3 regions of the Bradyrhizobium sp. 192 genome follow, and region 3 is predicted to be linked to each of the others. Evidence: riboswitches for the same ligand, from Rfam matches in the RefSeq annotation. Region 3 holds a riboswitch; each other region holds the start of a gene.
The links. A riboswitch is a leader RNA that binds a small molecule or an ion and turns the genes downstream of it on or off. The one in region 3 is predicted to bind cobalamin.
Positions count from the first base shown of each region.

Region 1: it holds a riboswitch for cobalamin, as region 3 does, so the genes downstream of both, IVB24_RS20670 (TonB-dependent receptor) here and IVB24_RS17495 (TonB-dependent receptor) in region 3, are expected to answer to the same signal.
Region 2: it holds a riboswitch for cobalamin, as region 3 does, so the genes downstream of both, metE (5-methyltetrahydropteroyltriglutamate--homocysteine S-methyltransferase) here and IVB24_RS17495 (TonB-dependent receptor) in region 3, are expected to answer to the same signal.

Region 1 covers NZ_CP064690.1:4,532,474-4,542,196, forward strand. Annotated here, with positions in the region: gene IVB24_RS20635 (adenylate/guanylate cyclase domain-containing protein) at 1-1,313, shown strand, start outside; gene IVB24_RS20640 (hypothetical protein) at 1,419-1,598, shown strand; gene IVB24_RS20645 (hypothetical protein) at 1,744-1,953, shown strand; gene IVB24_RS20650 (hypothetical protein) at 2,061-2,312, shown strand; gene IVB24_RS20655 (hypothetical protein) at 2,400-2,624, shown strand; gene IVB24_RS20660 (ATP-binding protein) at 2,728-6,021, shown strand; gene IVB24_RS20665 (response regulator) at 6,018-6,455, shown strand; cobalamin riboswitch at 6,484-6,699, shown strand; gene IVB24_RS20670 (TonB-dependent receptor) at 6,813-9,050, shown strand; gene IVB24_RS20675 (hypothetical protein) at 9,125-9,706, shown strand.
Region 2 covers NZ_CP064690.1:1,644,656-1,654,378, reverse strand. Annotated here, with positions in the region: gene IVB24_RS07740 (cytochrome-c peroxidase) at 1,507-2,574, shown strand; gene IVB24_RS07735 (hypothetical protein) at 3,413-3,577, shown strand; gene IVB24_RS40015 (hypothetical protein) at 4,017-4,145, opposite strand; gene metE (5-methyltetrahydropteroyltriglutamate--homocysteine S-methyltransferase) at 4,528-6,843, opposite strand; cobalamin riboswitch at 6,943-7,138, opposite strand; gene IVB24_RS40010 (hypothetical protein) at 7,471-7,596, opposite strand; gene IVB24_RS07725 (hypothetical protein) at 7,954-8,220, shown strand; gene IVB24_RS07720 (4Fe-4S binding protein) at 8,242-8,445, opposite strand; gene IVB24_RS07715 (EAL domain-containing response regulator) at 9,066-9,723, opposite strand, start outside.
Region 3 covers NZ_CP064690.1:3,854,216-3,863,938, forward strand. Annotated here, with positions in the region: gene cobT (nicotinate-nucleotide--dimethylbenzimidazole phosphoribosyltransferase) at 1-999, shown strand, start outside; gene IVB24_RS17490 (histidine phosphatase family protein) at 992-1,564, opposite strand; cobalamin riboswitch at 1,637-1,840, shown strand; gene IVB24_RS17495 (TonB-dependent receptor) at 1,957-4,314, shown strand; gene IVB24_RS17500 (PepSY domain-containing protein) at 4,327-5,748, shown strand; gene IVB24_RS17505 (siderophore-interacting protein) at 5,779-6,447, opposite strand; gene IVB24_RS17510 (class I SAM-dependent methyltransferase) at 6,569-7,261, opposite strand; gene IVB24_RS17515 (helix-turn-helix transcriptional regulator) at 7,368-8,162, opposite strand; gene IVB24_RS17520 (hydantoinase/oxoprolinase family protein) at 8,801-9,723, shown strand, end outside.

The sequences.
Region 1 (9,723 bases), 680 kb from region 3:
GGCGCGATCTGGACGAGGGCAATGCGAAGCTGCTCAAGCAGATCGAGGCCAGGGACATGGCCGAGGCCCGGGCCACGCTGGAACACCTCGATAGGCAGCGCAATGCGTTCGACCAGAGGGTCGATGCGATCCGCGCCGAAATGCTGACCCAGGTCTTCTTCTCGACGTCGCAGGTGATCAGCCGCCAGCATCAGGCCATCGTCATTTCGGGCGTCGTCACGTTGCTCGCGGCGATCGTCGGCTTCGCCTTCGCGCTTCTGGTGTCCAGCGGCATCACGCGGCCGGTGCGGCTGCTGCTCGCCGGAGCCCGCGAGGTCGAGGCGGGCCGCTTCGACAAGTCGATCACCGTCTCCACGCAGGACGAGATCGGCGAGCTTGCCGCGGCGTTCAACCGCATGACCGAGCAGCTCAGGCACAACGAGCGCATCCGCGAGACCTTCGGCCGCTACATCGATCCCAAGGTGGTGCAGGGCCTGATCGACCGGCCCGAGGTCGCCATCGACGGCGAGCGCCGGGTCATGACCATCATGTTCTGCGACATGAGCGGCTTCACCGCGATGAGCGAGGGCATGACCCCGCGCGGCCTCGTCAAGGTGATGAACCACTATCTCACGGTGATGTCCGCACCCGTCAGGAGCAATCGCGGCATCATCGACAAATATATCGGCGACGCGATCATGTCCTATTGGGGCCCGCCCTTCGTCGAGGAGGACGAGCAGGCTCTGCTTGCCGGCGTTGCGGCAATCGAGATGGCCGACCAGGTCCCCGCGCTGCAGCGTCAGCTGCCGGACCTGCTCGGCATTCGCGCGATGCCCGCGCCGTGCGATTTGCGGATCGGCATCGCCACCGGCGAGGTCCTGACCGGCAGCATCGGCTCCGAGCTGATGATGAGCTTCACCGTGATGGGCGATGCCGTGAACCTGGCGTCGCGGCTGGAGGCCGTCAACAAGGTCTACGGCACCCGCATCCTGATCTCGCAGGCCACGGCCGAGGCGATCGGATCGCGGCTCGAGCTGCGCGAGATCGATCGTCTGGCGGTCGCCGGCCAGAGCGCTCCGCAGGCGATCTACGAGGTGATGGCGCGGGCGGGCGCGCTCACCGGCGCTCAGGACGGCCTGCGCGCGCACTATGCCGAAGGGCTCGCCGCCTATCGTGCCCGGCGGTTCGACGAGGCGCGCGCCGCCTTCAGTGCCGCGCTCGAAGCCGTGCCCGGCGACGGCCCCTCGCGCATTATGCTCGGCCGCATCGCGCAGTTCGAGGCGAGCCCGCCCGACGAAGGATGGGACGGCGCCTGGCGGCTGGACAGCAAATAGGCTGTCGCACCGGAAAAATTCATTCTGCTCGATAACGATGTTCGCCGTGACCTATTTCCCGGGCCTAGGTTGGGTGTCCTTGAGGCGTTTGATGGGGACACGCCGATGACACATCTTGAGGACAGGCTGGAACGGTTCGAGACGCTCACCGCCGAATGTGAGCTGATCGCCAAGCTCGCCACCGACAGCACCAAGCGCGAGTTCTATCTGAAGCTTTCGGAGCAATACCGTCAGCTGGCGGTGGACATGCGGCAGGCGATCGCGGCCAAGGCCGCTGCGGCCTGACGCCGGCTGCAATCCGTTCTTAAGGTTTGGCGCGCATCCTGCGTGTGAGCGTCGCGTTTCTCGATTGCTCGCAGTGGGAATGCCGGGCTTCGTTGCAATGCAGCGCACCCCGTGAACGTCATCGCCATCCTGACAGGGCAATCCCATGCGCCTCGTTGCCGTGATCATCATCGCGCTCATGACGGCGGCCTGCGACCGGGAGCAGGACATTACCGGCTCGACGTCGATCTGTCCGCTGCGGAACACCAGCTATAATCCCCGCGACTTGAACCAGTGCGTCAGTGCCTGCAAATCGTGCGATCGCGGCACCACGGTCACCTGTACCACCTCCTGCACCCTCAAGGGCGCGCGCTGAGCTGCGGTTCTCGTGGCACTCCCGGCGGCGGTGCTCGGGCACCGGAACGATTCACATCGGCCAATCATTGAGGGGCAGGCAGGACGCGGAGTCCGACGGAAATGGGTATGCTCGATCCCGGTCGATTTCTGGTGTCGTGCTCGTATTGCAATGCATGGCCGATGGCGGCCAATGTGAAGCGGTCGAGCTGGATGGCCACCCCGCACGAGGTCCGCTTCGTCTGTACGCGCTGCCACCGCGAGGAGACCGCGATTGTCTCGGCCTCCGGCGAATTGACCCCGATCAAGTGCGTCGATGTTCCGTCCCGCGACGTCGCTGTCGCCTGGGCCCAGGCCCAGCGGTCCCGAGGGCGAGCCTGACCGGCGACTGGTTCGACTTTTCCGGATGGAACCCGACCGGCCCCTCGAACGTTTTGTGCCGGGATATCAACGTGAGGGGCCGGACGAATGATCGGCGAGCATTTCGACACCCGGACGCGGATCAACATGAAGTTGGCGCTTGATCGGATCTGCCGCGATCGTCCGGCGGGCGAGGATCACGGTTTCCGCCGGTCGGTTGCGGAGAGCATCATCCGCTGTGCGCTCACGGGACGCACCGGGATCGGCCAGCTGGTCGATGCCGGCGAACGGGCGGTGATCAAGACCGGTTCGCAAAGGCATCCGGCCCAGTGACAATTGCGTGCGCGCGTCGCGTGCGTCGGAGCCCCCAGTGAACAGTGCTGTCGAGCCAACAACGGCGAGGGCTCCCGCAGATTTCCTCTCAGGCGGTGGAGAAATGGGTGCACGCATGCGCGCCCACGACTGGACCAGCACGCCGCTGGGAGAGCCGCAAAGCTGGCCGCGCAGCCTCAAGACGGCCGTGCGCATCATGCTGACCTCGCGCCAGCCGATCTGGATCGGCTGGGGACGGGAGCTGATCTATCTCTACAACGACGCCTACAAGTCGATCATCGGCGGCAAGCATCCCTGGGCGCTGGGCCGGCCGACTGCGGAAATCTGGCGCGAGATCTGGACCGACATCGGCCCGATGCTCGCGACCGCGATGGGAGGCGACGAGGGCACCTACGTCGAAGAGCAACTTCTGATCATGGAGCGGAGCGGCTATCCGGAGGAGACCTATTACACCTTCTCCTACAGTCCGATTCCCGATGATGACGGTCTGGTCGGTGGCATCATCTGCGCCAATACCGACGACACGCGCCGTGTCATCGGTGACCGGCAGCTTGCGCTGCTGCGCGAGCTTGCGGCCACGACCGCCGAAACGCGTAGCCTTCAGGAGGCTTGCCGCCGCTCCAGCCTTGCGCTCGCGACGGACACGCGCGACGTGCCGTTCGCGCTGATCTATCTGGTCGAGCCCGAGGGGCGCGAGATCGCGCTGGTGGGCAGGTGCGGTATCGATGCTGACCATCCCGCGGCGCTGGCGCAGCTCCCGTTGGAGGGGCCGGCGCTCTGGCCGCTTGCCGAGGTCATTCGCGAACAGAAGCCGCAGGTGGTCTCCCATCTCGCCGCGCGCTTCGGGGCCGAATGTCCGCGCGGCACATGGGACGTGCCGCCGCGGCAGGCGGCTGTGATCCCCATCCCGGCCCGCGGCGAGACGGCCCGCAAAGGGGTGCTGGTCGCCGGCCTCAATCCATTTCGGCTGTTCGACGACGACTATCGCAATTTTCTCGAACTTGCGGCCGGCGAGATCGGCGCCAGCCTGGCCAATGCGCAGGCCTACGAGGAGGAGCGTCGACGTGCCGAGGCGCTGGCTGAGATCGACCGCGCCAAGACGACGTTCTTCTCCAACATCAGCCACGAGTTCCGCACCCCGCTGACCCTGATGCTGGGACCGATCGAGGACGCGCTCAACGATACCTCGCTGACGTCGCTGCCTGAGGTGCAGCGCGAGCGGCTCGACGTTGCGCATCGCAATTCGCTCCGCCTGCTGCGGCTGGTGAACAGCCTGCTCGACTTCTCCCGCATCGAGGCGGGGCGGGTGCGGGCGAGCTTCGTTCCGACCGATCTTGCCGCGTTCACCGCCGAACTCGCCTCGAACTTCCGTTCGGCGACCGATCGGGCCGGCTTGCGCCTGATCATCGCCTGTCCGGCGCTGCCGCACGACGTCCATGTCGATCGCGAGATGTGGGAGAAGATCGTCCTCAACCTGATGTCCAACGCGTTCAAGTTCACCTTCGAGGGCGAGATCGCGGTCGAGATGGGCACCAGCGCCGACGGCAAGTCCGCCGAATTGCGCGTGCGTGACACCGGCACGGGGATTCCCCCGGACGAACTGCCGCATCTGTTCGAGCGCTTTCATCGCATCGAGGGAGCGAAGGGACGCACGTTCGAGGGCAGCGGTATCGGGCTCGCGCTGGTGCACGAGCTGATCAAGCAGCACGGCGGCGCCATCACGGTGGCGAGCGAATTCGGCCGCGGCAGCGCTTTCACTGTTACGATCCCGTTCGGATCGGCTCATCTGCCGGCAGAACGTGTTGCCGACCGCCTTGCGACGACGCTGACGACCGGAAGCGGAGTCGAAGCCTATGTCCAGGAGGCGCTGCGCTGGCTGCCGCAGGATGAGGGCGCCACGGATCTGCGCGGTGATCTCACGCTGGAGAGCACGAGCGAGACGCCGGACGCCTCCACACGTGGCAGCGGCGAGCGCATCATCCTTGCGGATGACAACACCGACCTGCGCAACTATGTCAAGCGTCTGCTCGAAGCCCAAGGCTACAGGGTGGAGGCCTTCGCCGACGGGCAGGGCGCGCTGGACGCCGCGAGGCACCATCGGCCCGACCTCATCCTGTCCGACGTCATGATGCCGCGCCTCGACGGCATCGGGCTGCTTGGCGCATTGCGCCGCGACGACAATCTGCGTGGATCGCCCGTCATCCTGTTGTCGGCGCGCGCCGGCGAAGAGGCCCGCGTCGAGGGGCTGGAGGCCGGCGCCGATGACTACGTCAACAAGCCGTTCTCGGCGCGCGAATTGTTGGCGCGGGTGCGCGCCAATTTGCAGCTGGCGCGCATTCGCAGGGATGCCGAGGAGATCCAGCGCCGCCAGGCCGCGCGACTGGAGGCTGTCGTCAGCACGGTGCCGACCGCGGTCTGGTTCACCCACGACCGCGAGGCGAAGCGGGTTTTCGGCAATGCCTATGGAGCGCGGCTATTGCGGGTCCGGCCCGATACCAACATGTCGCTGTCGGCGCCCGAGGGCGAACGTCCGGCCTGCCGCGTCCTTCGCAATCGCGTCCAGGTCGAGACGTCCGAACTGCCGCTGCAGCGCGCGGCCCGCGGCGAGGAAGTCGCAGGCGAGGAACTCGAACTCTGCTTCGAAGACGGCTCCTCGGTCACCGCGATCTTCCAGGCGTCTCCGATCGTCGACGCCGCCGGTGTGTTCCAGGGCGCCGTCTGCGCGGCCATCGACATCACCGAGCGCAAGCGGCAGGAGCGCCATCGCGAACTGCTGGTCAACGAGCTCAATCACCGCGTCAAGAACACGCTGACGACAGTGCAGTCGTTCGCGCTCCAGACCTTGCGCAACGCATCCAGCCTGGCGGAGGGGCGCAAGGCGTTCGATGCACGATTGATCGCCTTGTCGAAGGCACACGATGTGCTCGTCAGGGAAAATTGGGAGTCCGCGGAACTGAGAGAGGTCGTGACCGAGGCTCTCGCCGCGCATGCCGAGCCGGAGAGTGCGAGGCTCAATTTCGGCGGGCCCGATCTGCGCATGCGGCCTTCGGCTGCACTGGCCATCTCGATGGCGTTGCACGAGCTCGCGACCAACGCCGTCAAGCATGGTGCCCTGTCGAACGGTTCGGGAACCGTCGACCTCGCCTGGAAGGTCGACGATCGCTTCGAGCTGTGCTGGACCGAGCTGGGCGGTCCCGCCGTGGCCCCGCCGTCGCGGCGCGGGTTCGGCACCCGCCTGATTCAGCAGGGGCTGCCCCACGAATTCGGCGGCGCCGATGTCGATCTGCGCTTCGCGCCTGAAGGCGTCGTTTGCGTCATTCGCGCGCCGCTGCATGAAATCCGCGCCAGCCTGGGCGGATTCGATATCGCAACGATGGCTGTCGGGAGGCCCTCATGAAACCTGAAACCGATCTGGCTGGCCAGCGGGTCTTCGTCGTCGAAGACGAGTCGCTGGTGATGATGCTGCTCGAGGATTCCGTTGTCGATGCCGGTTGCGAGATCGCGGGCATGGCCTCGCGCGTCGATGACGCGCTCGAGAAGGCGGCTGCGCTCTCGTATGACGTTGCTGTCCTCGACGTCAATCTCAACGGGCGGCAGACTTTCGAGGTCGCGCGCTGTATCGCAGAACGCGGCATACCTTACGTGTTCGCCACCGGGTACGGTCCTGCGAGCCTGCTTGCGGACTTCCGCCACGTTCCGATCCTGCAGAAGCCGTTTCAGCAACAGGACCTGGAGACCGCGCTCCGCCAGGCTCTGGCGGCGCAGGGGGAGCGGAACGAACCCGCTCCCCCTGGCGAGCTTCCGGCCACGCAGAGCTGTTCCCTGGCGTAGCCGTCGATTGACTCGCCAAGGCGTTGGCCCCTAAATGACCGGTGACGGTTCTCCTCACGGAGATCAAAAGGGAATGTGGTGCGGGACGTCCCAACGCTAAGGATTTGTCTCAACGCCACGGCTGCCCCCGCAACTGTAAGCGGTGAATCTTTCGTCTCATGCCACTGGGAAACTCGGTCCTGGGAAGGCGACGCAAGGTAACGACCCGCGAGCCAGGAGACCTGCCGTCAGCCGTGGTCACACGCGAAGATGTCGGTCGGGGAGTACAGGCATCGGCTTCACCGGAGCAATCCATGGCTCTGCCGTGAAACCTCGTTCGCTGTGACGTGCCACTGACGTCATACCGAGGTTACAATTGTGTCCCGTGTCTTCTCTGCCGCCAGGCGCCTTGCCGCCGGCCTGCTCGCATCGGTTTCCTTCCATTCGTTCGATCTGTCTCCCGCCTTTGCCCAGCGGGTCCTGGCCGAGCAGCTGCCATCGATCGAGGTGACCCAGCCCTCCGATCAGAACCGCACGCGCGCGAGGGCAACCGGTGACGGCGAGGCGACGCGGCGCAAGACAATCGCGGATGTCGCGCCGCCAAGAAATGGCGCTGGCTCATCCGGCTCCGGCGGTGACGCTGCCGCCGGCAACGGCGGCATCGTCGGGGCCGCCACGACCGTCGTCACGGCCGCGGATATCGCGCATTCGCCATCGCAGACGCTTGCCGAGATCATCGCGACGCAAGTTCCCGGCGCCCAGATCACGACGTTCTACGGCGGCCCGATCGCTGCCAAGACCGGCGTGGACCTGCGCGGCTTCGGCGCCTTCGCCACCGCCAACACGCTGGTGCTGGTCAATGGCAGGCGGCTGAACGACGTCGACATGGCACAGGTGGACCTCTCCACCATCCCGCTCAATTCCATCGAGCGCATCGAGGTCACGCGTGGCAATTCCAGTGCGGTGCTCTACGGCGACAATGCGGTCGGCGGCGTGATCAACATCATCACCAAAAATGGCGTCGGCGGACCGCCCGTGAGCGCACGCATCGAGGCCGGCTTCGGCTCGTTCAACACCAGGCTCGGCAATGTCTCGACCTCGCTCAATTCCGGCCTGTGGTCGATCTCGTTCCATGGCAATACGGTCAGGACCGACGGCTATCGCGACAACAATCGCTATTCCCAGCAGAACGGCGTCGGCAGTCTCAACTACACGACGCCAGGCCTGACTGCGTTTCTCACCGTCACCGGTGACAATCAGGAGCTGCGACTGCCGGGCGGCCGCACGGTCGATCCCTCCATCGGCCTCGACGAGCTCAGGGCCAACCGGCGAGCTACCAGCACGCCGTTCAACTACGCCAACCAGCAGGGTTTCAGCGCGACTGCGGGCTTTACCAGGACCCTGGTCAACGGCGTCGATCTCATCGTCGATGGCGGCGTGCGTGACAAGAAGCAGCAGAGCGCGTTCTTCTCCAGCCCGGCGCCGGTTCCTGCCTTCTTCACGTCGACCTATGTTGGCTCCCATCTGACGAATTGGTCGATCACGCCGCGGCTCAGCGTGAAGAGCCTGCTGCTCGGCATGCCGTCGCAGCTCCTGACCGGCATCGACTATTACGATGCCAGCTTTGAGCAGAACCGCGGCGCCGGGCAGGGGCTCGCGGCCTGGCACAATTACGACCTCAGGCAGCAGACGGTCGCGGGTTATTTCCAGCACAATTTGGGGATAACGCCCACCACCGACGTCTCCTACGGCGCGCGGGTGCAGACCATCGGACTTGCGGCACGCGACAATTTCGATCCGGCCGCGCCGTTCAACGCCGACATCGGCGCGCTGCCGCTGACGAGCAGCGAGACCCAATATGCGCTGCATCTCGGGGCCGAGCATCGCCTCAATGACGTGGTCTCGCTGTTCGGCCGCGCCGCGCGCGCCTTCCGCACGCCCGACGTCGACGAGCGTCTGTCCTCGGGGCCGTCCTTCGACCCGCTGACCTTCGCTTCAATTCCGCAAACCTTCCAGCTCAAGACCCAGACCTCTCAGGACATCGAGGGCGGGCTGCGCATCAAGGGCGGCGGGTTGCAGCTGCAGAGCAGTGTTTATCTGATGGATCTCACCAACGAGGTCCATTTCAGCCCGGTCCTGTTCTACAACACCAATCTCGATCCGACCCGGCGCTACGGTTCGGAGACCAGCCTGTCCTACCGCGTCAACGACGCCCTGCTGCTGCGCTCCGGCGTGGCCTATACCCGTGCCGTCTTCCGCGAAGGCATCTGGGCCGGCAACGATGTGCCGCTGGTGTCGCGCTACACGGCGAGTGCGGGTGTCACCTGGAACATCTGGCAGGACTATGTGGTGCTCGATGCGACCGCGCGGTTCTGGAGCGAACGGCGCATGGACAACGACCAGGCCGGCACCCAGAAGCCGATCCCCGCCAACGGCACCATCGATCTCAAGCTCGGCGGCCGATATGAACGCTACTTCTGGTCCCTGAGCGTCAACAATGTGCTGAATGCGCTCTACTACGACTACGCCATCGCGAGCACCTTCACGGATGGCCGCTTCAGCGCCTATCCGCTGCCGGGCCGCACCTATCTGCTCAAGGCCGGTGCAACGTTCTGATTTACGTCAGGCTGTTACGCGCGCCCAAATGGACTAGACCTCAAAGAGAAGGAGATCACCCGTGCCTCAACACCATGGCTCATGGCATCCTGCCGTCTCGCGGCGATCGCTTCCGGATTCACCCGGTCGCGTCGCGCCTTGCGCCGATGTTCTGCTTTGCGCTGCTGACGGCCTCATGCGCGCTCGCCAGCTTCGCGTTCGCCTGTGCCACGCCGTTCGCTGCCTTCGCAGTCGTTGCCGCGGCGATGCTACCGCAGCGCTCGGCGCTGCTCGTCGTCACCGGCGCCTGGCTCGTCAACCAGACCATCGGTTTCGGCGTGCTGCATTATCCCGTCGACTCCGGCACGATTGCCTGGGGCTTTGTCATTGGCGCGGCTGCGCTTCTGTCGACCGCGGCAGCGTCGAAGGTGCTCGGCCTGCTGCCGCAGGGTCGCACGCCGCTGATGCTGGCGATCACGCTCGTCGCCGCCTATGGGATCTACGAGCTCGCGCTGTTCACCGCGACACCGTTCCTCGGCGGCGAGGTCGCCTTCACCGCCGCCATCGTGACGCGCATCGCTCTGACCTGTGCCGTCTGGCTCGCCGGCCTCGTCGCCGTCTGCGAGATCGTCCGCCTGGTCGGCCCGGCCGGACCCAAGGGGGCGATGTCGGCCTGAGCGGACGATCGTGACCG
Region 2 (9,723 bases), 2.2 Mb from region 3:
CAGGCGCATGCGTTCTATGAGCCGACGCCATTTTGCGCGCCAATGACCTGCGGCTCCCGAATTTTGCTTGACAGTGTCAATGTAAAAGGAAACGTGGTCGCTAGGAGCCGTTCAAAGGCAGATTGCCGCTCAAGCAGGCGATCTTCGAGAACCTTACGCTCGAGATCACTCAGCTCGCTTTTAAGCCTTCTTCGACAGCGCCAAATGTCATTCCGCACGTGTCGGATCTCATTCAATCGATCGTCAATCGCAGCCATCACCGACGCCATATCTAACTTGAACCAGCCATGGACAACTGGTCAATCACGTCCTTCCCTCAGTAAGACGCGGATGAGATCTCACGACCTGGCCATCTGCGGACATGATGTAAAGATCTCCTACCAACATGTCCTCTTGTACGGAAGTCTTTCAACGCAAGAGCACGAAGTGACCATTGCTTCTGCAGAAGTTCAGCGATTCTTGCGACCAGCGCGCAGGATTTCAAAAGCTGCCACTCGGCCGTGAGTGGGTCGAAATGGTTATCTTATCCCAACCCACACGCGGCCCGATCAGGTGTCAGGCCGGCACTTCAGCTGGTCTCGAATGGGAATATCCGAGTAAATCGGACGGTCGTACCGTCAAACTCTAGTCTAGGTAACAGATTTGAGATGGGCAATTGCTCTGCCAGCGAACCCCAGGTGGGATTCAAGACAAGCCATGTTCAGGCTTCGGGGCTCGTCTGTTACAAACGAGCGCGATTTCGGAGGCGGCGCGCAAAGAGCCGACCCGAACTGAGTCGGCGAGCCTTCAGTCGGCAGGGCGAGGCGAAATCGTGAGCGATGCGCACCGCCGGGCGCCTCGGCTCAGTGTTTCGCCGTAGGCCAGCGTAGATCTTTGTACCGCCGTGCCACGTGTGGCCGGCAAGCCTGGCAATCGGATCTCATCACAAAACTTCCTGAGCGATGATGTCTAGCCGGGACTGGCGCTTGTCGCATCTGTGACACTGTATGTATTCATCAAAGCAAGACATCCGACGTTGTTCGGCAGCCCGGACTCGTTTTGTACCTAAATCAGCAGCTTGCATGTCAGATGCAAGACTGGCATGGGGGTTGCTATTGTCCAGCGACACCGTGAGCGCTGAGCGCGACCAGCGGTGCAACACGGATAGATCAACTTCGCTGGAGCGTATTGGCCACCCAATCGCTCAATGGAGAACCGATGCGGCCACCGGACAAATTATCCTTTTTCGGCACGCTTATTGTTGTCAGATCGGCCATCATTCCGAAGGTTGAGGCGCTAGTCTGATCTACCAAGGTCGTGATCTAAGCTCAAAGCGAATTCGCGAATCAAATAACGGCTTAAAGCCTCTTGGGCGAACGCCGGCAGCGAGCACCTCGAAATCGAATATTTGATGCAGCCTCGCTTCACAGGATCCGGTGCATGCTGCGCCGGCCCGTTGAGGGAACAGAGTGTGGCATCGCTTTCGACTGTTTCCTTCGTATCAATCAGAACTGATGAGGCGGGTGTATGAACAAATCGATCCGGGAGCTTCGGCTTGTGGCTGAAGCATCTGTTTTGGCGATTGGCCTGTTGATGTCGTCAGGAGCTAGCGCGGACGATGATCTGATGAGAACCGCCAGGCAGATCTTCCATCCGATCCCCTCAATCATTCCTGCGGTAAAGGACAATCCAGTCACGCATGAAAAGGTCGAGCTTGGCAAAATTCTGTTCTTCGATCCGCGGCTATCGGCAAGCGAGATCATTAGCTGCAATACGTGCCACAATCTCGGCAGCGGCGGAGTCGATGCCGGTCCGACCTCAGTCGGTCACGGCTGGAAGGTCGGCCTACGTCGGGCCCCAACCGTCTACAACGCGGTGTTCAATTCGGCGCAATTCTGGGACGGACGCGCCGCGGACCTCAAGGCGCAAGCAACTGGCCCTGTGCAGGCGAGTGCCGAAATGAATGCGACTCCGGATCATGTGCTCGACACCTTGAACTCAATGGCCAGTTATGTCGTCTTGTTCAAAAATGCTTTCCCGAACGAGGCGAGACCGGTCAGCTTTGAAAACTTTGCGAAGGCAATCGAGGCTTTTGAAGCCACTCTCATCACACCTGCGGCCCCGTTCGATCAGTATTTGGAGGGCAATACACATGCTCTCGATGATCAGCAGAAGTCAGGGTTGGCGCTGTTTATGGAGAAGGGATGCTCCTCTTGCCACAATGGAATCAATGTCGGTGGACAGGCCTACTTCCAGTTCGGCGTGATGAAGAAGCCGGACGCAACCCTGCTTCCGCAAGCCGATAAGGGCCGATTCGCGGTCACCAAGGCGGTCGGCGACGAATATGTCTTCCGCGCTGCGCCGTTGCGGAACGTTGCTTTGCGAGCCCCTTACTTCCATTCGGGCCAGGTTTGGAGCCTGAAGCAAGCTGTTGCCTTGATGAGTGAAATCCAGCTCGGCGCCAAGCTTAGCGATGGGGAAGAAAACGACATTGTCGCGTTCCTGAATTCGCTTACCGGGCGGCTACCTAAGATCGAGTATCCGATACTACCCACCCGGACGAACACGACGCCGAAGCCTTCAATAGACAGATAGGATTAACAGCACCGGCCTCATATCTTGCCGAATGATAGCAGATGCGACGCAAGAACCCGGCGTCCCGCAATGACGTTAAAATGAATGATCCCGTGCTGTCACTCATAACCAAGCGATCGGGTAGGAGGAAGCCTCGCGGCTTCCCCCTCCCACACCACCCTACGTACGGACCCGTAAACCGCGGTTAGTCAAGCCCGATTGAGATGGCGGTGCAGTCCAATGAGGAACGGCAGACCGAGGTGCACGAAAAAGGCGGCGCGATAAGCGTCGTTCATGTGGCTGGCCCCGGCATTCCACCAGGCCACGGCCGTTGAAGGCCGACTGCCATGCCCGCTCCGGATCGAGCCCACGTTGCATCAAGCGCTTGGCAGGTGTCCATGGTCGCTTCCACGGGCGCCAGAGGCCCGCCTTGGGGTCGGACGAATAGTCGCGGCCAGCGTTGCGGTGCCGGCTTGCGAACGCGTCCCTCAGCGCCATCCAAAGCCGGTGATCAAGAGAGCGCGCGATTCGCTGTCCACGCCGCGGATGCCCTTGGTCAGTAAGACGCGGTCCACGATGGGCCCGAGCAGCTTCTCTATTTTTTTGGCCGACCCTCTCCCACATCTCCGTTACGGCCGCCCAGTGAGCTTCCTGCTCCTCGTGACTCTCAGTGTCCGGCGTCCAGCCAGCCGACACCCGGCGCATGAACTATGGCGACACTCCGGGCGCGGCTCTCGCTGTCCGTCCAGACGCGATGGAGTTCGCCTGCCAAGGCCGTTGCCTGGCGGTGGGTCGGATGCACGGGAGCGTCATTGCGGACGGCCTGCCAAGCACCCTCTAGATAGGCCGCGGCGACTCCATGCGCGACTTCGCTTCGCTGGGCTCTGTGGGTGCGGAGGGAAAATCGAACGGCCTGAGCGCTCTCGCTAGGCGTCACAAAAACGAAATCATCACCGAGCGGAATAGCCAGCTCGATGCCCGCAGCCTTGGCGCGGACGTCCGCTGGAATGCGCCGCACGAATGAAGGAAAGCAAGACCCGTCCCGGCGCATCGGCCGAACAACCCTGAACAGCAATGTTACACCCCATTGTTACACAGTCGGGGCCAGCGCAACACTCTGAAAGAGCATAACTTCTCGAATTGCTGCACATCAAGAAGTTGATGGTGCCCAGGAAAGGACTCTGACCTCCAAGTCATCGACCGGACACCACTCCGGTCGAATCGCGCCAGTCACGGCGGTCCGCGCCATGCCTGGCGCACCAAAAAAAGCCCGGCCTCCTCCGGAGGCCAAGCGAAAGTCACGCAGGAACGACGCTGCTTTACGCATCGCACCAGCTTTCGTCGGCAGGGAGGACTTACCGCCGATCGATCTTCGGCGAGGGCATTCGCCGTCAAACAAGGAGAAACGGATATCACTCCGCGCGAAATCTGGAGCCGTTTGCCTTCCGCTCCTGTCGGAAACTTCACGACTTTTCCACCACTCGCCCGCTGTCCGGTTGGGATGGCAGTGCCTTGACCGAGATGGGATCCTGCGCCGGTTTGGCTGCCGTGCCCTGAAACACAAGCGGCAGTTTGCCGTCGCACAGCAGCATTGGCACGTCCCCAAAAACCAACAACGCTCGATTACCTCTCCCGAAGAGCGTGCCAGGGCCTGAATTTCGTATGACGTTCCGTAAGGACCGTAAAATAGATTGTTGTGATGAGACGCATCCACGCGATGGATAAATGAAAAAGTCGGGCTGTGCTTCGCGTCGAGCGTTAATGACGTCGCAATAGGACCTGATCGGACCTCGCCGGCATGCTGTCGGCCGTCGGGTCGAGAATCGAGCTTGTCGCCGGCTGTATGCGACCGCCTCCGCCGACGCCCGCCCGCATTCCGCGGCGCTGGGAACTTTGAAAGCTCCCAAGGACATCGTAAGCCCCCAAAGCGCGTGCATCTTGTTCACAAACGCGTTGGCGAAACGCTCCGGCCCATCATGGCTCGGCCCGCAACTCGCGTGCGGCGGCCACCATATTGACGAGCGCGGGACGCACCTCCTCCCACCTTCGCGTTTTCAGTCCGCAGTCGGGATTGATCCAGAGCTGCCGATCGGAAACTCGCTGCCGCGCCAACACAATCAGCTGCTTGATTTCCGCCGCTGCGGGAATGCACGGTGAATGAATGTCATAGACGCCGGGCCCGATCTCATTTGGATATTTGTAGCTCTTGAAGGCCTCGAGCAATTCCATCTTAGAACGCGACGTCTCGATTGAAATGACGTCGGCATCCATTGCTGCGATCGCATCGATGATTTCGTTGAACTCGGAATAACACATGTGAGTATGGATCTGAGTTCCGTCGGCGACCGGGGAGGAGCAAAGGCGGAAGCTGTCCACCGCCCAATCGAGATAGTTCTTCCACTGCGATTTGCGTAGCGGCAATCCCTCCCGCAACGCAGCCTCGTCGATCTGGATCATGGTCGCTCCAGCCGCCTCAAGGTCGATGACCTCATCTCGGATCGTGAGAGCGATCTGTCGGCATGTCTCGCTCCGCGAGATGTCGTCACGGACAAACGACCAGTTCAGGATCGTCACCGGTCCGGTCAGCATAGCCTTGACGGGTTTTTTGGTCAGAGACTGCGCATAGCGCCACCATTCAACGGTCATGGGCTTCGGCCGGGAGACATCTCCGAACAGGATAGGCGGACGAACGTACCGCGAGCCATAAGACTGAACCCAGCCATGCTTGGTGAAAGCGAAGCCCAACAGCTGCTCGGCAAAGTATTGAACCATGTCATTGCGCTCGAACTCACCGTGTACGAGCACGTCCAGGCCGATATCTTCCTGCCACTTCACGGTACGGGCTGTCTCCGCTTTCAGAAGCTGCTCGTACTGCGTGTCATTCAACGTTCCCCGCGCATGAGCCGCGCGCGCATTCCGGACATCGGCCGTTTGCGGGAAGGATCCGATGGTTGTCGTTGGAAACATCGGCAATGCGAACGAGACGCGCTGGACGTCGGCACGCTGGGTGAACGCGCTGCGACGGCGAAGCATGCTATCGTCGATCGCGGCGATTCGTCCGGCGACATTCGCATTGTGGATCTCGGGCGATGTTTCGCGGGTGACGGCTGCCTCCTCCGAAAGCGCAAGTTCATCGGCCACCTCGGCAGCATGGCCGGCCAGCGCTTTGCCCAATATCGAAAGTTCCTTGATCTTCTGAACTGAGAACGCCAGCCATGTCTTCAGATTGGGATCGAGATCGGTCTCTAGCTCAATGTCGATCGGAACATGAAGCAGCGAGCAGGAAGGAGCAATCTGAACACGGTGCCTGCCCAATTTTTGGACCATAGGAGCAAGTTGGTCGAGCAGCGCCGGAAGATTGGAGCGCCACACGTTCCGACCATCAACGACGCCTAGTGAGACCACGAGATCTCTACGGGTTGTGGCGACAATTGCGTCCAACTGGTCAGGTGCCCGAACCAGATCCACATGAAGCCCGGCAACGGGCAAGGCCAAGGTTGTTTCAAGATTGTCGCCGATAGCCCCGAAATATGTGGCCAGCATTATTTTAAGGGCCGGCACAACCTTTGCGAAATGAGCATAGGCCCAGCGGACAGCCGCCCGCGATGCTTCGTCGACGTCCATCACTAGGCATGGCTCGTCCAGCTGAACCCATTCAGCACCGCGCGAGGATAGTTCGCGGAGAACATCGACATAGACTGGGAGGAGCCGATCGAGCAGCGACAGCGGATTGAATGCGGGATTTGCGCTTTTGCCAAGCTTCAGGAAAGTGACTGGGCCAACTAGGACGGGGCGCGTTTGGTAGCCGAGGCTTTTTGCCTCCTCATATTCCTCGATCGGCTTTCGAGAGGAATACTTAAAGATCTGATCCCGGTGAAATTCCGGCACCATGTAGTGGTAGTTGGTATCGAACCACTTCGTCATTTCCTGAGCGGCTACGCCAGGCCCATGCTGAGCGTGACCACCGTCCTGAGCGCCACGCGCCATGGTGAAGTAGGTCTTGAGCGACACAGGACCTTCGGTCCAGCCGTAGACGTCGGGAATGGCGCCAACCATTAGGCTGGTATCGAGCACATGGTCGTAAAACGAGAAGTCATTCGAAGGAATGACGGTCGCACCGCGGGATTTCTGCCGTGCCCAATTAGCGGCACGAAGTCCACTCCCCGCCTCGAGGAGCTCGGCTTCGCTGGAGTTTCCCGCCCAGTAGCTCTCGAGCGCGACTTTGAGTTCGCGTCGTGGGCCGATGCGTGACGTCCCCAGTGTGGCAACGGGAAGCGAAAGAAAAGACATAGCTCAGACCCCATGATTGGGGCAAAGGCCATGGCGGACGCATGCAGCGAATATCGCGTGAGCGACAGCTGCTTGGCGCACACCGGGACACCCCGCCCGTGGACGATATATTGTCGAGGCAGGTCTCCTGGCTCGCGGGTCGTCGCTGCTGTCCGGCCTTCCCGAAGCCGCATGGCTTGACTTCGTTGGACAGCGGCTCGCCGCTTACAGTTGCGGGGGCAGCGCCGGCATTGCACCGGCTTCCCTCTTAGCTCCGGATCAAACGAATCCGAAGACCACGACGGCTGGCATTAGGCGCACGAGGATCGATCCGTCAACCTACTAAGTGTCGCCGCGATATTGCCCAAGCGATTGCGAGCTGTACCAGCTAGGGCACAACGGTCTTACTCCCGGCCTGGTAAAAACGCCTAGATCTGTGGAGCCTCCGCTTGTGAATGCGTCCGTCAACACCCGCTTGGCGTACTCGGATGAGCCAACGCGAGCAGAACGAACGCGGTGGGCGCTTCGACATCTGCGTGATCGCGACAAATCCGGTCTTTTCCGTCAGCAGCTTCTCGAACTCGCCCGCGAGGACGTTTGCGATCATCCTCGGCCGGCATCCGCTTGATCACAGCGCCATGAGGCTCCTTAGGAATTGTCAAGGCCGGATTGCTCCAGGATCAAACGGATGATCAGGCCGGACTGCCCGGACTGCCTGTGTTCGGCGGCCCCCGCGACGAGCCGTGAGCTCGATCGCTCCGTGGCGTTGGTCAAGATGATCTCCTTCGGTGTGCCAAGCACTTACGTGCTGAGCGACTTTGGCCGCGCATTCGTTGTTTCCGTCGCCGCTGGCGAGTAGTGCAGCCTGGACGTTGGCCTGCGCGGCATCGCAGGAACAGTTCCGGACGTCAGGATGCGCGCTAACTTGCGAAACTGGAGTAAGCAGCGAGAGCGCGGGCGGCGGGGATCCTGTTACGACCCTAGCTCCATGCACTCGTGCATCGTGACCGTGGGCAAGCGGATGCCCAGCTTCTCGTACGTCTTCAGGATCTCCGGACCGATCTCGTCGCGCGTGGAGACCGTCTCTTCGGCTTCGAAGCGACGTAGCTTTAGATATCCTGCAAGCTGATCTTGGGATATTCGACGCCCGTCCACCTCGCCTCGGCTCGTCAGCCAATGACGATAAGCCTCAACGCGACGACCTGGAGCATCGAGGCGGCCTTGTCATTATTCGAGACAAATTTGACGGTCTCCTCTGACAGAGCCCTTCGAGGGTTTCTCGGAGTCGATCAGCGCCTTAAGCTCATAACGATGTTGATCGACCTCGATGCGCCGCACGCGGAAGGCGGCCACCACAAGCTCGACATCTACTCCTTCGTGCGCGAAATCGAGCGGTGAAGCCTTCTGGACGCGGGCTGCTTATGTTGTCTTAGACGGGACACAGGTGTCAGGCACCGGACAGACCACAGCGCATTGCGGCGTGTCGGAATGGCCCTCGCACTCCGTACACTTTTTTGCATCGATAACGTAAATGTCGCGCTTGAGGCTGATCGCCGCGTTGGGACACTCGAACTCACATGCCCCACAAACGGTACATTGCGAAGCGACGATCTTGTAAGCCATGCCTTCCGACTCCTTAGGCGAGCGATGCCATTGGCGATCCCTTTCAAATGCCGTGCCAAGGACAGGCGCGCTCAATGATGGGCAACTTGCCCAATGGTGCTGTGCGGGGTCTGAGACCATGTTGCATCTGCGACAGCATGGGCCGCTTCAATATCAAGCCGTGCGAGCCCTCGGGCCCCTACTCCGATAGCCAGTCGCGACTCGACTGCTGCGAGCTTCCGTCGGTTTGTCTGGCATGGCAGCGCGGGGCCAAGCGACGCTCGACGATTCCCGAAACCGGCGGCGCGAGTAGAAGCCGCGAGCCGACGCACGTCTACGCCGGATGTCGGCAAACCTCCGGTCACACGCCCTGACCGGAGATTTTGTCCAAGCCGCGCTCACGCCTGCAACGTTAACTCCGCGGATTGACTCGCTGGAGGCTTGCCAAAAGGGCTTTGTGCTACAATAACCTTCGGCATCGCTTCGGAGGGAAATGAAGTTCGGCCGGGAGAAGCGATACTGGGTTTGCAAAGTGGCCGATTTAATTGCCGTCAGCCGCATGCCTGGTGCCGAGTAGGCATGGCCGCGCGGGCCAGCGCTGGTACGCTTTGCCTGGCTGTGCTCAGTCACTCCTCATGCAACTATTTTGGACGAAGTGGAACAGGGCTGAAAGATGACTGTGCAAATTGCTTCAGCGGCATGGCCTTTCCGAACAGATGGCCCTGCGCAAGGTTGAAGCCGAGTTCGGTCACAGCGATCAGGTCGGCGTGGCTCTCCACGCCTGCGGCGACGGTGCGCACACTGTACTCTTTGGCTAGATCGACGATATGGCGGCACACCGTTCGCTTCAGGGGCCCATTTCCGCAACCGGCGACGTACTGCCGGTCCACTTTTAATTTCATGAACGGGAATTTTTCGAGCCCCATCAGCTGCGGCCAATTGGCGCCGATATTGTCGATTGCAAGGCCAATGTTGTGAAAGCGAACCTCACGCGCGACCTCGATCAGGAGATCTAGGTTCTGGATCGCTTCCTCGCTCTCGATTTCGATCGTCAAGCCGCCGAAAGCGGGGTGCGACGGCATGCGCTGACAGAGATCGCGTACCGCCTGCGGGTCAATCAGGAATGCTGCCGGGAGATTGATGGAGAGATCGGTCGAAGTTTGCTGCTCCAGAAGATACTTCCAATCCTTGATCGCGCGGTCGATCACGAACTGCGACAAGTCCCTAAAATGCGGATCGTGAGCCTCCGGGATGAAATACGCTGGTGGAACAACGCCCCAGGTCGGATGCCGCATTCGC
Region 3 (9,723 bases):
GCCGCAGCGATCGCGCGGCAGGCGCAACTGACAAAGCCGACCGGTGCACTCGGCCGGCTGGAGCAGCTCGCGATCGAACTCGCCGGTTTGCAGGCGACCGAGCGGCCGCGTGCGGCGCTTGTGCCGATCATCATCTTCGCCGGCGACCACGGCATCGTCGCGCAGGGCGTCTCGGCCTATCCGCAAGGCGTGACCATCGCGATGATGGCGAATTTTGCCTCCGGCGGCGCCGCGATCTCGGTGCTGGCGCGCGAGCTTGGCTCGAGCCTGGAGGTGGTCGATGCCGGCACGCTGGCGCAGGACGAGATGGCAGGAATCGTCACCGACAAGCCGCGCCGCGGCACGCGCGATTTCAGCGTCGAGGCTGCGCTCGCACCCGCAGAGCTGGCGTTTGCGTTCGAGGCCGGCCAGCGCGCGGTCGCGCGTGCGGCAGCCCATCAGCCTGATCTCCTGATCTTCGGCGAGATGGGGATCGGCAACACGACGACTTCGGCTGCGATCGCGGCGGGCCTGCTTGGCGTGAGCGCCGAGGAGATCGCTGGCAGCGGGACCGGGGTCGATGCGGCCGGCCGTGCGCACAAGGCGCGGGTGATCGATGCGGCGATAGCCCGCCACGGCGTTGCGGGTGCCTCGGCCGATAAAATTCTGTGCGCCGTCGGCGGCCTGGAGATCGCCGCGATTTCAGGTGCGATCATCGCGGCCGCGCAGCGCCGCATCCCGGTCTTGATCGATGGCTTCATCGTATCGGTGGCCGCGCTCGCCGCGGCCCGGCTCAATCCGTCGTGCCAGCCGTTCCTGCTGCCGTCGCATCAATCGGCGGAGCAGGGACACCGGCTGGTGCTGCGCGCGCTGAACGTGCAGCCGTTGATCAGCCTCGATCTCCGGCTCGGAGAGGGATCGGGCGCGGCCATTGCGCTGCCGCTGGTTCGGCTCGCCTGCAGCCTCCACAACGACATGGCGACCTTTGCGCAGGCCAATGTGCCTGACAGGCCTAGCTGATCCGCTGATTGACGGAGACGACGCGCCAGCCGCTCGCAAGGCGATCGATCCGGGTCAGCGATAGCGGATCGATCACGAAGCGCAGGGCAGCCTGCGGTGTCAGATCCAACGCGATGCAGAGCGCGGCGCGGATGGTGCCGGAATGCACGACGAGCGTGGCCGATCCGGCGCCGATCCGCGACAGACCCGACCGGACACGCGCGACCTGGTCCGCAAAACTCTCGCCGCCCGGCGGCCGTGCGTTCGCCGGATCATTCCAGAACTGCGCATAGGCATCGTCGCCGGTGGCACTGAGTTCGTCGTGTCGATGGCCGGTCCAGTCGCCGAAATCCTGCTCGCGGAATTCGCTGATCAACTCCGGTTCGAGCCCCAGCGCGCGCGCCGTCTCGACCGTGCGCCGTGAGGGGCTGGCATAGCTCGCGGCATCCGGCGGCAGACGCCGTCGCACGGCATCCAATTGGGCGCGATCGCCGAGATCTGCCGGCGCGTCGGCAGCGTGGATGGTGCCTGTGACGCCCTCGACCGGCGCGTGCCTTATCAGCCAGAGGAAGGTCTCGCCTTCCATGCTCATCTCCAAGGAAGTTGGTCGTTGTGGCAATAACGCCGCAACTGGCACATTGACTCTGTTGTGATGGTAATCCTAGATGCTCGCGACGGTTTCCCCGAGAGGGGATGAAAAGGGAATACGGTGCGGGGATATTGTCCCCAACGCCGTGGCTGCCCCCGCAACTGTAAGCGGTGAATCCTTCGTCAGAAGCCACTGGGGTGCTCGGTCCCGGGAAGGCGACGAAGTGGTGACGACCCGCGAGCCAGGAGACCTGCCGTCAGCCGTGGTCACACGCGAAGATGTCGGTCGGGGAGTACAGACATTCGGCTTCATCGGACGGCCTGAAGGCCAAAAGGTGAGACCTCGTTCGCTGTGACGTGCCACTGACGTCATACCGAGGTCCCAAAACCGTGTCTTCCATCCGTATCGTACGACCGCGTCGCTTTCTGCTCGCGTCCGCCGCGCTCACATCCTTTGCCGCTCTCGATCTGCCCGCCGCGCTGGCGCAGCAGGCCCGTGAGCCCCTGCCGCCGGTCGAAGTGTCGCCGGCCCAATCCCGCAAGCAGGCCAGGCCGGCCGGTCGGGACGCGCAGAGCCCGCGCCGCGCGGGTGCGCGCAGGCCGGCAACCGCAGCAGCGATGCCGAAGCCCGTCGTGCCGACTGAGGCACCCCCGACGCCGCTCAACAGCAACGCCGTGGCCGAAAGCGCCTCGCGGCTCGGCCTGACGGTGCGCGAGATACCCGCGACCGTCGAGGTGATCTCGGCCGAGACCATGCGCGAGCTGGGCTATCGCACCGTGTCGGATGTGGCGCAGGGTGCGGTCGGCGTCACGTCCGGCGACAATCCGGCCGAACCCGCGGCGTTCTCCATGCGCGGCTTCACCAACAGCCAGATCAACACGCTCTACAACGGCATCAAGATCGGTCCGCAGAACATGACCTCGCGGATCACGGACACCGCAAATCTCGAAGCGGTGGAGTTTCTGAAGGGGCCGGCCTCGCTGATATCCGGCGAGGGCGCCGCTGGCGGCGCCATCAATTTCGTCACCAGGCAGCCGCATACTGGACCGATCCGGAACGAAGCTGATTTCTCCTGGGATTCGCTGAATTCGTTCCGCGCGCATTACGGCTCGGGCGGCAGCACCAACGTTCAAGGCCTCGATTACCGCTTCGATATCAGCCGTTCCTCGCTCAACGGCTTTGTCGACGATACCAATACCAAGATGCTCGACGTCTCCGGCCAGCTCAACTATCGCATCTCCGACAGTCTCAAGGTGTGGGGCGCGATCGAGTATCGCGAAGACCGCTCCAAGGCCTATTGGGGCGCGCCGCTTGTGCCGATTGCCTATAGCGGTTCGCATGCGACGAGTGGGATCGTTTCGGGCAATTACGTCTCGAACTACAACAAAACCAACCTCGGCGCGGTGACCATCGACGACCGCACCTTCAACACCAATTACAACGTCCTCGACAACCGTAACGTCGCGCAGGAGGTGTGGCTGCGCGGCGGATTCGAGCTCAAGCTGGCGCCGGACCTGACGCTGAAAAGTCAGGCGTATGGTTACGGCGCGGAGCGCACCTGGTTCAACAACGAAATCGAGGCCTTCAATTCCACCACGAACCTGGTCGATCGCGAGCGCTTCTATGTCGCGCACAGCCAGCGCCTCGTTGGTAACATCACCGATTTGATCTGGGACGCCAATATCGCAGGCTTCGACAATCGCCTGGTCACGACGCTGTCGTCGAGCTATCTCGATTTCGTCAGGCCGGGCGCCGCAAACTTTCCCGGCGACTCCGTTTCGCTGGTCGATCCCAACCGTGGCTTTTACGGCCTGCTGACGACGCAACAGCAGACCGCGCGCATCGACAATGAGGCGCTGTCGTTCGAGGACCGGCTGAAGCTGACGCGGACCTTCGCGCTGGTCGGCGGCCTGCGCGTCGAACATATCGGGCTCGACCGCAATTCGACCGATTCCGCCGGGCTTGTGAGAGCGGGTTTTCCGTTCACGAAAGACTGGGCGCCGGTGACGGGTCGCATCGGTTACACCTGGGAGGCCGTGCCCGGCCTGACCTTCTTCAGCCAGTACGCGACCGGCGCCGACATCTCCGCCAACAATATCTTCCTGCTCGGGCCGACCCAGCCGCTCGACCTGACGACCGCGCGCACCTACGAGACCGGCGTCAAGCACCTGTTCTGGGACAACAGGGCGGAGTGGTCGTTCTCGGCCTACGACATCGTGCGCAAGAACGTCTATGCCGCGGCCGGCGGCATGGCGCTCAATATCGCCGGGCGACAGGAATCGAAGGGCGTCGAGCTTGCCGCTTCGGTCCGTCCGATCGATCCGCTGCGTCTGTGGGGCAACATCGCCTATGTCGATGCGCGCTATGCCGATTACGATTTCGCCGGCGGCTCGTTCTCCGGCAATACGCCGCCCAACGTGCCGCGCATTGTAGCAAATGCCGGCGCGTCCTGGCGATTCTTCACGCCCTGGCCGGTGGAGCTCGGCATCACCGGCCGCCATGTTGGCGACCGCTACAACACCGATGCCAATGTCGTGACGATGAAGGCGTACACGGTGGCCGATGTCTACGCCTTCGTCGACATCCCCAAGACGGTGTTCAACGCGGTCGACCGGGCCCGCCTGACCTTCCGTGTCCGCAACATCACCGACAAGCGCTACGCGATCTGGGGAGATCCGTTCTATCCCGACCAGATCCTCCTGGGCGCGCCGCGCACCTATGAGCTCTCGGCCGCGTTCAAATGGTAGGGCGCTGACCACATGATGAGCGTGATCGTCCTGGTGCACCGCTGGCTCGGGATCGCGTTCTGCCTGCTGTTCGCGATGTGGTTCGCGACGGGGATCGTGATGCACTTCGTTCCGTTTCCGTCGCTGACGGAAGCGGAACGGTTTGCCGGTCTTGCTCCGGTGGATCGCGGAGCGGCGAGGATCCCGGTTGCAGAGGCGGTCGCTGCGAGCGGGGTCGCCGGCGTCGTGCGCGTCCGGTTGATCCAGCGGAGCGATGCCGCGGTCTACATCGTCTCGGGACCGTCGCGCGTGCGCGCGGTGCGCGCCTCCGACGGAGGCGATGCGTCGGTTGCAATTGCCGATGCCGCGCTTGCCATCGCGCGGGAGCACGCGCGCAATCGCGGGCTCGATGCCGCGCGGGCCGCGGTCGTTGCGCGTTCGGACTATGATCAGTGGAGCGTGCCGAACGGCTTCGATCGCCACCGGCCGCTGTTTCGGGTGGCTCTCGGCGATTCTGCGGGGACGGAAGTCTATGTCTCCTCGTCCACCGGCGAGATCGTCCTGGATACAGGGCGGCGCGAACGGGGCTGGAATTGGGCCGGCAGTGTGCTGCACTGGATTTATCCGACCGTCCTGAGAAGCAATTGGTCCCTGTGGGATCGCGTCGTCTGGACGCTGTCATTGCTGGCCTTGATCGCGGCGATGCTTGGTGCGGTGCTCGGGATCGCGCGGGTGAAGCTGCGCGGGCGCCGGATGTCCTCGCCCTATCGTGGCTGGCACGCGTTGCATCACGTCATTGGCCTTGCGGCAACAATGTTCGTGCTGACATGGAGTCTCAGCGGCTGGCTCTCGATGGATCACGGCCGGCTGTTCTCGCGGGGGCAATTGACCGCCGCCGAGTCAGGCGTGACGAACGCATTGCCCGATTGGACGGCTGCCTCCTTGCCTGATCGGCAGCCGATATCACCCTCGGCTCGGGAGATCGAATGGTTTGCCATCAACGGCACTGTCTACCGGCGCGATCGGGTGAGCCTTGACCGTCAAGTCTTGATCAAGGCAGGGGACGCGCCCCGCGACGGACCAGCGGGATTTCTGGATAGGCGTGAGATCCAGAGTCTGGTGGCGCGCCTCGCTGCCGGCTGTGGCGTGCCGTCCGTTCTTGCGGGCAACGACGATTACGCTGCGCAATCGGCTATTCCGGGCGCGCCGGTGTACCGCTCGCGCTGCGGCGACATCTGGTTCGATATCGACGGCGCCGATGGCAGCGTGCTGCAAAGGCTGGATGCCTCGCGGCGGACCTACCGCTGGGTCTATAGCGCGCTCCACACGCTGGATTTTCCGTTTCTGGTGGCGCATCCGCGTCTGCGCGATGTCCTGATCGTCGGGCTATGTGCGTTGGGGCTGGTGTTCTCCGTCACCGGGATCGCGATTGGCTGGCGGCGTCTGCGGTCCTGACCGACGGACTGCGGTCACATCGGCTCCTCTCTAGTCCAGACCGGTCTTGCCCGGTGCCCAATAGGCTTTTGCCCTGATCCGCGATGATGCGACGCCGGCGGCCTTCAAGGCGCGGCCGACGCGCTGGATCGAGGATGCCTTGCCGGTCAGGACGAACTGCGCGCCGTTTGCGCCAAGGCGAAGCAGCTCGGATTCCGCGGATGCAAGATGGGTATCATGGGCACTGCGTGCGATTAATCTGGCCTCGCCGAGGCCGATGGAGTCCAGCACCGGTCTGGACTCCGCGATATCAGTGGTTTCGAACAGATGCAGCGCGCCGCCAGCCTGCAGGCTGGCGCGCAACGCGGCTGCAAGGCCGAACGAGGTTTCATCGCCGAACAGAACGATGGGCGCTCCGAGGTCGGTAAGGTCGAGCGACCGGCGAGGACCAAAGAACTGGCAGGTGTCACCTTCACTCAAACCGCTGGCCCAGCGGCTGCCGGGGCCATCGCCATGGGCAAAGGCGAGCAGCCGCATTCTGCCGTTGCCGGCGTCCCACGACATCGGCGTATAGGTGCGCGCGCTAAGGCCCGAGCCCATCGCGACCTGGATCTTATCGCCGGCCGTCCAGGCGACGTTCCCGAGCGCTTTGCCTTCGAGCTCGACAAGCCGGAAGCGGGACGAGAGCGTCTCGATGCCGGCAACGCGCGCAGGACGCATCAGCCATCGCAGCAACATCCGCGTCAGCCGTCCCTGCGGTGCCCGCGATGGCTCGGACGTCTGTGGCTCGTGAGCTGGCTCGTTCAAGTTTGGCTCCATCGCAGTTTCACCATCGCGCCGATCATCTGGTCCTGATCGTGAATTCGTTGCCACGTCCCGGATCGAACGGTAGAGATAGGGAGAGGTAGCCGTTCTCGGGATCGCGCACGTAGTCGATATAGCCCGAGGCTTCCTCGAGCGCGTTCTCGCCGACGATGACGGCGCCCGGCTTCAGATGTGGTTCCAGCAGCTTGAGAATTGGAAGATAGAGAGTAAATGCTCCGTCGAGCATGACCATGTCGATCTCGCCGCCGAGGCCGGAGCTGAGCGTTTCGCGCGCATCGCCGTGCCTGAACTCGACGAGGTCGGCGAGCCCCGCGGCGGCAACGTTCGCCCGTGCCCGCTCGATCTTGCCGGGTTCGAGATCGGTCCCGATCAGGCGCCCGCCACCGATGTCGCGCAGGCCCGCCGCCATGTAGATCGCGGAAATTCCCATTGAGGAGCCGAACTCGACGATGCGCTTTGCCTTGCGGGCACGGACGCACATGTAGAGGAAGCGTCCGAACTGCGGAGAGACGCTCAGGAAATTGTCCGCAAATCCGCGATAGACTTCGTTCAGATCGCGGCTCTCGGCCGCGATGGCCTTGCTGATGATCTCGTCACGGCTGTTCGCTTCGTTCGCGAAGGCTTGCATCAGGGGGCCGTCGGCGACCTCCGCTTCCTGGTGAAGACGATGGAGGAATTCGGCGACGACGCCCTTGCTGAGTGAATCCATGTCGGTCGGCTCCTTGCAATGCGCCCGCCGGGCGCTTCGGAGCCTGGATACGAGATGGTCCCTCAGACCGCATTCCGCGAACGGGACAATCGATTGCGAATTCCGGTCAGTGTGCGCCGACGCGGCGTTCGGCCAGATATCGCGCCGGCGGCTTGCCCAGCGCCTTGCGGAACATGGTGACGAAGGCGCTGGCCCCCTCATAGCCGAGATCCAGCGCCACGGCCTGGACCGATGCGCCCTGGTCGAGACGTTGAAGCGCGATCAAGATATGGAGCTGTTGGCGCCAGCGGCCGAAGCTCATGCCGGTCTCGCGTCGGAGGATGCGGGTGAGGGTGCGCGGAGCAACGGCCATGCGCCGGCTCCAGTCCTCGATCGTCGCGCGATCGGATGGATCGGTCATCATCGCGCTCGCGATCCGGCGCAGCCTGGCGTCGGCCGGCATGGGAAAGCGCAGCTCTTCGGCGGGCGCAAGAGACAGCTGGTCGATCAGTACCGCGGCGATCCTGCCGTCGGCGCCGTCGGGATCGTACATGACCGGCATGTGGGTGGCATGCACCAGCAAACGCTCGAGCAAGGGCGAGATCGTCAGTGTGCAGCATTGCCGCGGCAACGCAGGCACCGCATCCGGTTCGACGAACAGGCAGTGCATCTCGACGTCGCCGGCGACGCTGACGCTGTGCGGAACATGGCCGGGAATCCACACCGCACAACGCGGCGGGACGATCCAGACGCCGTGTCCAGCCTCCAGCCTGACAAGGCCGCGCATGGTCAGGACGAGCTCGTCCTTGCGATGCGCGTGCATGGCCAGCTCCATGCCCTTGGTGACCATGTGGCCCCCGAAAGCGGCGACGGCGCGCGGCACGGTCTCGGGATCGAAATCCCCGAGATCATCGGGGTTCATCTGGTCATCGTTGATCCTGAAGAAGGGCATGGCAGGCGATGGGGGATCCGCAGAGGACTGGCTGGTCCAGGCAATATCTGGCCCGTGATCGCGACTTTCAACGCAGGTCGCCCGAATCTCGATGGTTTCTAACCAGCTCGTCCCAACGGATGGCTGCGCGTTCGCCCATCGATCGGACCGGACGATATCCTCGCTTACTGACCGTACAATAAAGAAAGGCTGAGCCGCCCGCCGTGCATGGCTCATGGGCATCCGAACCCGGCGCAACGCCGTTCGATCGCCTGCAAATTAGACAGACGATTTTAGTCGCTGGGATCGCAGTGCAACGGCCGTGGCGGTTTGCGCGGAAAAATCCGTGGTGCGATGCACTCTGCCGTCGTCCAGCAGTCCGCGTCTGCATGCTCTCTGCGCGGGCAGAGCTGCACCAAAACGTGCAGCCGAATTCGCTGGCCGCGGCACCGGCCTGGTGGTTTGCGGCAAAGCTGGCCCTATCCCGACCTGACCGCTCTGTCGCACACTCGCGGACAGTGGCAAGACAAGGAATGCATGATGAGCGGTCTCGGTTCGGCAATGGATCTCGCAATGGACGGTAACAGGCCGGCGTGCGGTTCGGGCCTCATCTGTCGCTGCCCCGGCACATGAGCTCCTCCGAACATCACTGGGAGGTCGGCACCGATATCGGCGGTACCTTCACCGATATCATCGCGATCCGACGCGATTCATCGGAGGCGCGGATCGCAAAGGTCCCGTCGCGCCCTGACGCGCCGGTTCAGGCGATGCTGGAGGCGATCGAAGCGGTGGGCCTGCGCAAAAGCGATGTCAGGCGCTTCGTCCATGGCACCACGCGCGTGACCAATGCCATCGTCGAGGGCCGGCTGCCGAAGGTGGCGCTGGTCGCGACCGAAGGATTTGCCGATGTGCTCGAGATCGCGCGTTATCGCCGCCGCGATCTCTACCGTCTCGACATTCCGCCGAAATCGCCGCCGCTCGTGCCGCCTGAGCGCTGCTTCGGGCTCGCTGAGCGCCTCGATCACGAGGGGCAGGTACTGAAGCCGCTGGAGCAAGCGGAGATCGAGCGCCTGGTTGCCTGGCTGAAGCAGACCGGCGTTCAGAGCGTTGCGGTGGCTCTGCTTCACGCCTATGCCAATCCCGTGCACGAGAAGATGCTGGGCGAGCGGCTCAAGGACGTCGTCGCCCATGTCTCGCTGTCGCACGAGGTCAATCCCGAGGCGCGCGAATACGAACGGACATCGGCGACCGTGTTCAACGCCGCCGCGATGCCTATTGCGGTGGAGTATCTCAGCGAGCTCGAGCAGCGGCTGCCGATTGGCCCCGGCTTGCAGGTGTTTCATTCCGCCGGCGCGATGATCCCGATCTCTGCGGTGAAGCGTCGCCCGCTTGTGATGGCGATGTCGGGCCCGGCCGCCGGCGTCTCGGCGTCGGTCAGCATCGCGCGCCAGCTCGGCACGCCGCGCATGCTGACCTTCGACATGGGCGGCACCACGACGGACGTGTGCCTGATCGTCGACGGCCGGGCCGAGATGACCGACGGCCGCATGCT